One region of the Cupriavidus sp. GW822-FHT02D05 genome, then DNA from elsewhere that is predicted to be linked to it. Evidence: predicted binding sites of a transcription regulator. Region 1 holds the regulator's gene; the other holds the start of a gene.
What was found. Region 1 encodes sigma-54, which starts transcription at its own class of promoters, with help from an activator protein. Its sites were predicted from a motif close to TGGCANGNAANCTGCTTT; they were not measured.
Positions count from the first base shown of each region.

Region 1 (3,866 bases):
CCCCCATGCCGGTGTCGGGCGTCTGGCCATTATAGAGCAGGCCCGCTTCCGCTTTGTGCATTGCAATAGCCGATGCGCTCAAGCGGTGCTGCATGCACCGGAATGGCTAGGCCGGTCAACCATGTATTGCACAGCATACACTGGTACATATGCGTTGCGGAATCCCCTGTGTGGCCCGATCGGGTAGGCTGCAACGAAAAAGCCGCGCTCTGGGCGCGGCTTGATTCCATTTTTCAAGGGACTGACACCGACGGCCCGGTATGTGGGCCGCCAGGCACGGTCATTGCTGCATCTGCGATGCGGCCATCTGATACTTGACCGCTTCACGGTCGTGGCTCTGCACGCGATCCTTGTGGCGAATCACCTGCCGGTCGAGCTTGTCGACCAGTGCGTCGATAGCGGCATACAGGTCTTCATGATGCGCTTCGACAAAGATGTCCTTGCCCTTGAGATGTAGATTGATTTCCGCGTACTGCCGCCGGTCCTTTTCTTTTGTATTGTCGACAGAGAGCAGCACACTTACGCCAATGACTTGATCGAAATGCCTGACGATACGCTCCAGTTTCGTTTCCACGTACTCACGCAGAGGGGGCGTGATGTCCAAGTGGTGTCCACTGATCTTGAAGTTCATAGCGTTTCTCCTTCTGAAAGAGCTGCATCAGGCAGGCGATGCAGCTCGGCTACAAAGTCTTACGGAGATTGACCGCGGGAATCTTGAGCGCTTCGCGGTATTTGGCAACGGTACGCCGTGCTACCACAAAGCCTTGCTCGCCGAGCAATTCGGCAATCCGGCTATCGGACAAGGGGTTCCTAGCGTCTTCGGCTCCTATCAATTGCTTGATCAACGCACGGATTGCCGTTGATGAGGCCGCGCCGCCGGTTTCTGTGGATACGTGAGAGCCAAAAAAATACTTCAGCTCGAAAGTCCCCATCGGCGTTGCCATGTATTTATTGGTAGTCACCCGAGAGATGGTGGACTCGTGTAAACCCAGTGTATCGGCAATCTCCCGCAAAACCAAGGGGCGCATCGCAATTTCACCGTGGGTGAAGAAGTTCTTTTGACGTTCGACAATGGCTTGTGCGACGCGCAATATCGTGTCGAACCTTTGCTGGATATTCTTGATCAACCAGCGTGCTTCCTGCAGCTTTTGCTGCAGTCCGGCCGCGCCTGCATCGCCTTTTGCACCGCGCAAAATCTGCGCGTACATGTCGTTGATGCGTAGCCGCGGCATCACATCCGGGTTGAGGTGGGCGATCCATCCGCCGCTCAATTTTCGAACAAAAACATCAGGCACCACGAAGTCCGCTTCTGGCCGGCTGTAGGCATGGCCGGGATAGGGCGCGAGCGAGCGGATCAGTTCATGTGCGGCCTTGAGTTCCGGTTCGTCCACTTGCAGCGCCTTTTTAAGGCGCGTGTAATCGCGCACCGCCAGCAGCTCGAGGTGGTTGGTGACGATGCTCAGCGCCAGTTCGCGCTGCGGATGCTTGAGCCTGCGCAATTGCAGCGCCAGGCACTCGGCGGCGTTGCGTGCCCCGACGCCCGGCGGATCGAAGCTCTGCAGCAGCGTGAGCACAGCCTGGATCTCGTCGACCTCGAACTCGAGCTCCTCCGGCAGCTCGCTGCAGATTTCCTCGAGCGTGGTGCTCAGGTAGCCGTCATCGTCCAGGGACTCGACCAGGAAGATAGCCAGCCCTTTGTCGCGCAGGGAAATCTTGAGCGGCGCCAGCTGTTCCATGAGGTGTTCACGCAGCGTGGGCTCGGCGTCGCGCAGCTGCATCGGGGTTTTTTCGTCGTCTTCGCCTTGCGGGCGGCGGGCGAAGTCGTCCAGGCTCCAGTCGCTGCCGTAATCCTCATTGCTGTCAGAGTAGCTGTCGTCGGCTTCGGGCGCGCCATCGGGGCGGTTCTCGCTGGTGCCCTGGCCATCGGCGGGCGCTGGCGCGGGCGCGCTCTGCAGGTTCACCGAGCCGTCCGAAGACACGCGCAACGGGCTGTCCAGCCAGTCGTTCTCACGCTCGAGCAAGGGGTTCTCGGTCAGCGCCTGTTCCACTTCCTGCTGCAGTTCAAGCGTGGACAGTTGCAGCAGCCGGATCGACTGCTGGAGTTGCGGCGTAAGCGCGAGATGCTGCGAGAGGCGGAGCTGTAGCGACGGTTTCATGCGACCTATTTTATGCCCAACTTCCGTACTGATGGAACGGAAATTGCTATCGCTGGTGTCGCTATGATCGTTTGAAGGATAAAAGGCGACACCGAAGCCGCCCGGGGGGCGATGCGCGGCAGGCGCCGCGCGCCCTTACATGCGGAAGTTCTCGCCCAGGTAGACCTTGCGCACCGACTCGTTGGCGATGATGTCCTCAGGCTGCCCGGACGCCAGCACCGCGCCTTCGCTGATGATGTAGGCGTGGTCGCAGATGCCTAGCGTCTCGCGCACGTTGTGGTCGGTGATCAGCACGCCGATATTGCGTGCCTTGAGGAAGCTGACGATGCGCTGGATTTCGCCAACCGCGATCGGGTCGACGCCGGCGAAGGGCTCGTCGAGCAGGATGAAGCGCGGCGCGGAGGCCAGCGCGCGGGCGATTTCCACGCGGCGGCGCTCGCCGCCGGACAGCGACAGCGCCGGGTTGTCGCGCAGGTGGGCAATCTGCAGGTCATCCAGCAGGGTGTCCAGCCGGCGCTCGATCTCGGCCTTGCCCAGGGGTTTGCCATCGTTGAGCTGCAGCTCCAGCACTGCGCGGATGTTCTCCTGCACATTGAGCTTGCGGAACACGGAGGCTTCCTGCGGCAGGTAGGACAGGCCCATGCGTGCTCGCTCATGGATGGCCAGGCCGCTGATGTGTTTGTCGTCGAGCACGATATCGCCTTCGTCCAGCGCCACCAGCCCCACGATCATGTAGAACGACGTGGTCTTGCCCGCGCCGTTGGGGCCCAGCAAGCCGACCACCTCGCCGCTCTTCACGTCGAGCGACACGTCCTTGACCACGGTGCGCGAGCCGTAGCGCTTCTTCAGGTGGCGCACGACCAGCGTGCTGCTGTCCTTCAGGGTGGCGGGCTGGGACGGTGCGGTTTGGGTAGCGGTCATGAAGGTGAAGTCAGAATCCGTGGATCAGGGACGTGGCGGCGTCAGGTCAGGGGTTGACGGGGGCAGCTGCCGGCTTGAGCGGCAGCGGATTGGCTGCGGCACCGCTGGCGGGCTGCTCCTGGCGCGGCGACAACACGGCGCGCACGCGGCCCGACGGGCTGCCCGCGGTCGCGTTCTCGGCGCCGCCGCTGGCCGTGTAGAACTCGTTGCGGCTGTCATAGGTGATCACCGCGCCGCGGATCTCGTCGACCAGCTTGGCGCCGGCCAGGCGGGCCATGCGGGCGCGCCCGATCAGCTTGGACAACTCCTGCTTGCCGTCATATTCGATGCGGTCGCCCCAGCCATCGATGTACTCGTCGACGTTGTCGCGCTTCTGCCGGATATAGGCTTGCTTGCCGCCCTTGGAGGTCGCGACCGCGTACTGGTAGCCCTCGGGATCGGTACGGACTTCGGCTGCGTCGGATTTGAGCACCATGGTGCCCTTGGTCAGCACCACGTTGCCAGTCAGTACATAGACCTGCTTGACGTCATCGTAGCTGGCATTGTCGGCCTCCAGGACCAGCGGCTTTTCGCGGTCGGCCTTTTCGGCGCTGGCGGGCGCGGCCAGCGTGAGGCCCAGGACGGCGGCCAGCGTCAGCAAAGCGGCCGTGCTGCGGCGCAGACAGGACGAAGTCGTCGGGAATGGATTCATGTTGGCGTGATGGCGGTTGACGCGGGCGGTTGGTGCCCGCGGGCGGCTTCGGGGCTACTTCGTGGGACTCGCCGGCGGCGGCCCCGTGATGATGGTGC
Region 1 covers NZ_JBXAOE010000013.1:181,905-185,770, forward strand. The annotation lists gene hpf (ribosome hibernation-promoting factor, HPF/YfiA family) at 281-631, opposite strand; gene AC1RQK_RS19095 (RNA polymerase factor sigma-54) at 681-2,156, opposite strand; gene lptB (LPS export ABC transporter ATP-binding protein) at 2,292-3,077, opposite strand; gene lptA (lipopolysaccharide transport periplasmic protein LptA) at 3,124-3,768, opposite strand; gene lptC (LPS export ABC transporter periplasmic protein LptC) at 3,823-3,866, opposite strand, start outside.

Region 2 (3,866 bases), on a different contig from region 1:
TCGCGCCCGGGCCGCTTCGAGCGGGCGCATGGCGGCACCCTGTTCCTGGATGAGCTGGGCGAGCTGTCGGCGTCGGCGCAGTCCAAGCTGCTGCGGGTGCTGCAGGAGGGCGAGGTAGAGCGCGTGGGCGGCACCGAGCCGCGCAAGGTGGATGTGCGGCTGGTGGCGGCCACCAACGTGGACCTGGCCGAGGCCGTGAAGCAGGGCACCTTCCGCAAGGACTTGTATTACCGGCTCAACGTCTACCCCGTCACCATTCCGCCGCTGCGCGAGCGGCTCGACGATATCCGCCTGCTGGTGGAGCGCTTCGTGGCCCGCTACGGCGCGCGCCACGGCAAGAAGATCGTCGGCATCACCGACCGCGCGCTGGCCGAGCTGCGCCGCTATGACTGGCCGGGCAATGTGCGCGAGCTGGAGAACGTGATCGAGCGTGGCGTGATCCTGGCCAGCAACGGGGGGCAGATATCAGCGGACCACCTGTTCCTGCCGACCAGCGCGCCGCCTGGCATGGACACCGCGCCGCGCCTTGGCGTCAAGGGCACCTTGCCCGAACTGCGGGAGGCCGCCGTGCATGGCTTGCTCGATCATATGGCTGAGCAGCAGCTCGCGCTGGGCGATGTGGAGACGGTGTTGATGGAGGCGGCCATGCAGCGCGCCAATGGGAATATGAGCCAGGCGGCGCGGTTGCTGGGGATTACGCGGCCGCAGTTGGCGTATCGGTGGAAGATGAGGGGAGGGGGGCGTTGATCGTATGGTGGCTGGTTGTTTGATCGGCGGTGGCATCTTGCGCCCAAGTGCGTACGACATCGGCCTTTGGGGTTGGTCGCTGTTTCTTTGAACGGCGATGGTTATTGCACCCAAGAGCCATACGACATCCCCCTGCGGGGGCTGCCGGTCACTCTTCTTTGCGTCGGCAAAGAAGACTAACGAGAAGAAAGCCGACCCTGCCGGGAGCAGAGCAATAAGGCTCTCGAATATCGGTGGTTTCGTCGTACGGCCCGGAGTGTTGGCTGGCCTTCGCCATACCGGCTTGGAGGGCATCGAAAATGCATGACCCAATGGTCACGTGGTGGAGCCCCTGATCGCTTTGCTCGGTGAGCGTTCGACCATCTGCCGTTACCGGCACGAAGCGCCGCGACACATCGCCCGTCAATGGTTTCGTGGTGGGGCGGGCGCGGTGGTGAAGGTCTCGGGCTAATCAAGGCGGTGCCACCGCGCCCACGACGGAACCGGTGCGCTCGCAACTTCGTGGCCGGCCGCGCCGCGAGCGACAGACAGCTTGAAGCAAGTGGTGTCTACTACCGGGGGCCTCACCACGAATCCCGGAAGCTGGCAGATTCGTGGCCGGTCAAACCGGTACCGGCAGAAGCGAGCAGAACCGCTGGCCCTACGACGAAACCAGCGCCCTGCGCCCCCGCGATTGTTCTGCTCCCGGCAGGGTCGGCTTTCTTCTCGTTAGTCTTCTTTGCCGACGCAAAGAAGAGTGACCGGCAGCCCCCGCAGGGGGATGTCGTATGGCCTTTGGGTGCAAAAACCAACGCCGTACAAAGAAAGAGCGACCAACCCAGCAGAGCGATGTCGTCTGGCTCTTGGGTGCAAACGCCAACACCGTTCAAACAATCACCGCCACCCACCCCCAATGACCCATTTAATCATTTGATCCATCCACCAATCCCCACCCCAATCAAGTAACCACCCCGCTTATTGCGCCGCATGCGCCCGCAATCCCTTCCCCCTCCTACTTCTAACCCCCTTCCTTGTTGCAACGCCGCAGCCTTGCGAAGTCACACCTGGCTCCCCGCAAACTGCCACCCGGCGCGGCCTTTGATCATTTGATCAAATTCCACCATCCACTTCATCAATTGATTGAGCCCCGGCGCACGCGCAGTTCCGGGTAAACGCGAAACCCAGCGCGGCCCGAATCCCGACGCGCCTTGTGGCGCCGTCGTTTGCGCCAGCTGGCACGCTCTTCGCAATAGAGGCCATACAGCCCACGCGAAGGAGCAGCGTCATGATCAACCAGTCGGTCCCCTTGTTTGAAGCCTCGCCCCGGTTCGTCCGCGTTGATGGCCGCACGCCCGAGGGCTTTGTGCAGTTCGCGTTCAGCGTGGCGGACCCCGAGCTCAATGTCGAGCTGATCATGCCCGAGCCGATGTTCGAGGCCTTCTGCAGCGTCAACCACGTGCGCTTCCTGCCGCCGGAGATCCCCGCGCCCGATCAGGACGACTGAGCACGGCCAGCCCCCACGCACCGGACCACCCACCGAACCACGCACAGAACCACCCACATAAAAACAGCAAGACCCAGGAGACCAAGCGATGCAAGTCGATATCAAGACCCAGCAGATCCAGCCGCTGCGCCAGACCTACGGCCATGTGGCGCGCCGCTTTGGCGACAAGCCCGCCTCGCGCTACCAGGAGGCCACCTACGATGTGCAGTCGGAAGTGAATTTTCACTACCGCCCGACCTGGGACTCGCAACACGAGATCTACGACAAGCGCCGCACCGCGATCGTGATGGCGGACTGGTACGCGCTCAAGGACCCGCGCCAGTACTTCTACGGCGCCTACGTGACGGCGCGCGGCCGCCAGCAGGACGCCACCGAGAAGAGCTTTGCCTTCGTGGAAAAGCGCGGCTTGCTGCAGGCGTTGCCCGCCGAATGGCAGGACCGCCTGGCCGACGGCCTGCTGCCGCTGCGCCATGTGGAGTGGGGCGCCAACATGAACAACTTCTATTGCGCCGACTACGGCTGGGGCACGGCCATCACCCAGGCCTGCACCTACTGCGCGATGGATCGCCTGGGCATTGCCCAGTACCTGTCGCGCATCGGCATGCTGCTCGACGGCAACACCGGTGTGGCGCTGGAGCGCGCCAAGGTGGCCTGGATGGAGAGCGCCGCGTGGCAGCCGATGCGCCGGCTGGTCGAGCGCAGCTTTGTGATCGAGGACTGGTTCGAGACCTTCGTTACCCAGAACCTCGTGCTCGACGGGCTCCTGTATCCGCTGGTGTACCAGCACGCCGACGCGGCCATCGTGCGCGCCTGCGGCACCGGGCTGGCGGTGCTGACTGAGTTCATGAACGACTGGCGCGAGGAGCACGCACGCTGGGTCGACGCGGTGATCCAGACCGCCGCGGCAGAGTCCGATGCCAATCGCATGCTGCTGTCCGGCTGGGCTCGCGCCGCACGCGCGCAGGTGGCCGAGGCGCTGGTGCCGGTGGCCGACACCTTGCTGGGCGAGGGCGGCGAGCAGGTGGTGGCGCTGTGCGTGGAGCAGTTCGACACGCGTCTTAACAAGCTCGGCCTTGCCGCCTGAGGAAACCGCCATGACCGCCAACGTCTATATCGCGCTGCAGAGCAACGACGACACCCGTCCCATCATCGAGGCCATCACCGAGGCCAACCCACACGCGGTGGTGTCGCAGTTTCCCGCCATGGTGAAGATCGACGCGCCGGGACACCTGACCATCCTGCGCGAACTGGTCTCCGACAAGCTCGGGCGCGACTGGAACCTGCAGGAGATCCACCTGAACCTGATTTCGCTGTCGGGAAACATCGACGAAGACGACGACGCCTTCACCCTGCACTGGAACGCCTGAATCGGCCCGCCCACAGCAAAAACAACGGAGACAGACAACATGGACGCACGCAAGAAGCTCAACCTGCGCGAGAAGTACGCCACGATGACGCGCGACCTCGGCTGGGAAACCACCTACGAGCCGATGGACAAGGTTTTTCCCTACGACAAGTACGAAGGCATCAAGATCCACGACTGGGATAAATGGGAAGACCCGTTCCGCATGACCATGGACGCCTACTGGAAATACCAGTCGGAAAAGGAGCGCAAGCTGTACGCGATCATCGATTC
Region 2 covers NZ_JBXAOE010000024.1:100,981-104,846, reverse strand. The annotation lists gene poxR (phenol degradation transcriptional regulator PoxR) at 1-747, shown strand, start outside; gene AC1RQK_RS28350 (phenol hydroxylase subunit) at 2,012-2,230, shown strand; gene AC1RQK_RS28345 (aromatic/alkene monooxygenase hydroxylase subunit beta) at 2,319-3,314, shown strand; gene AC1RQK_RS28340 (MmoB/DmpM family protein) at 3,325-3,597, shown strand; gene AC1RQK_RS28335 (aromatic/alkene/methane monooxygenase hydroxylase/oxygenase subunit alpha) at 3,637-3,866, shown strand, end outside.
Region 2: AC1RQK_RS28350 (phenol hydroxylase subunit) is a predicted target of sigma-54. The motif match lies at 1,960-1,977, and genes of this name have one in related genera.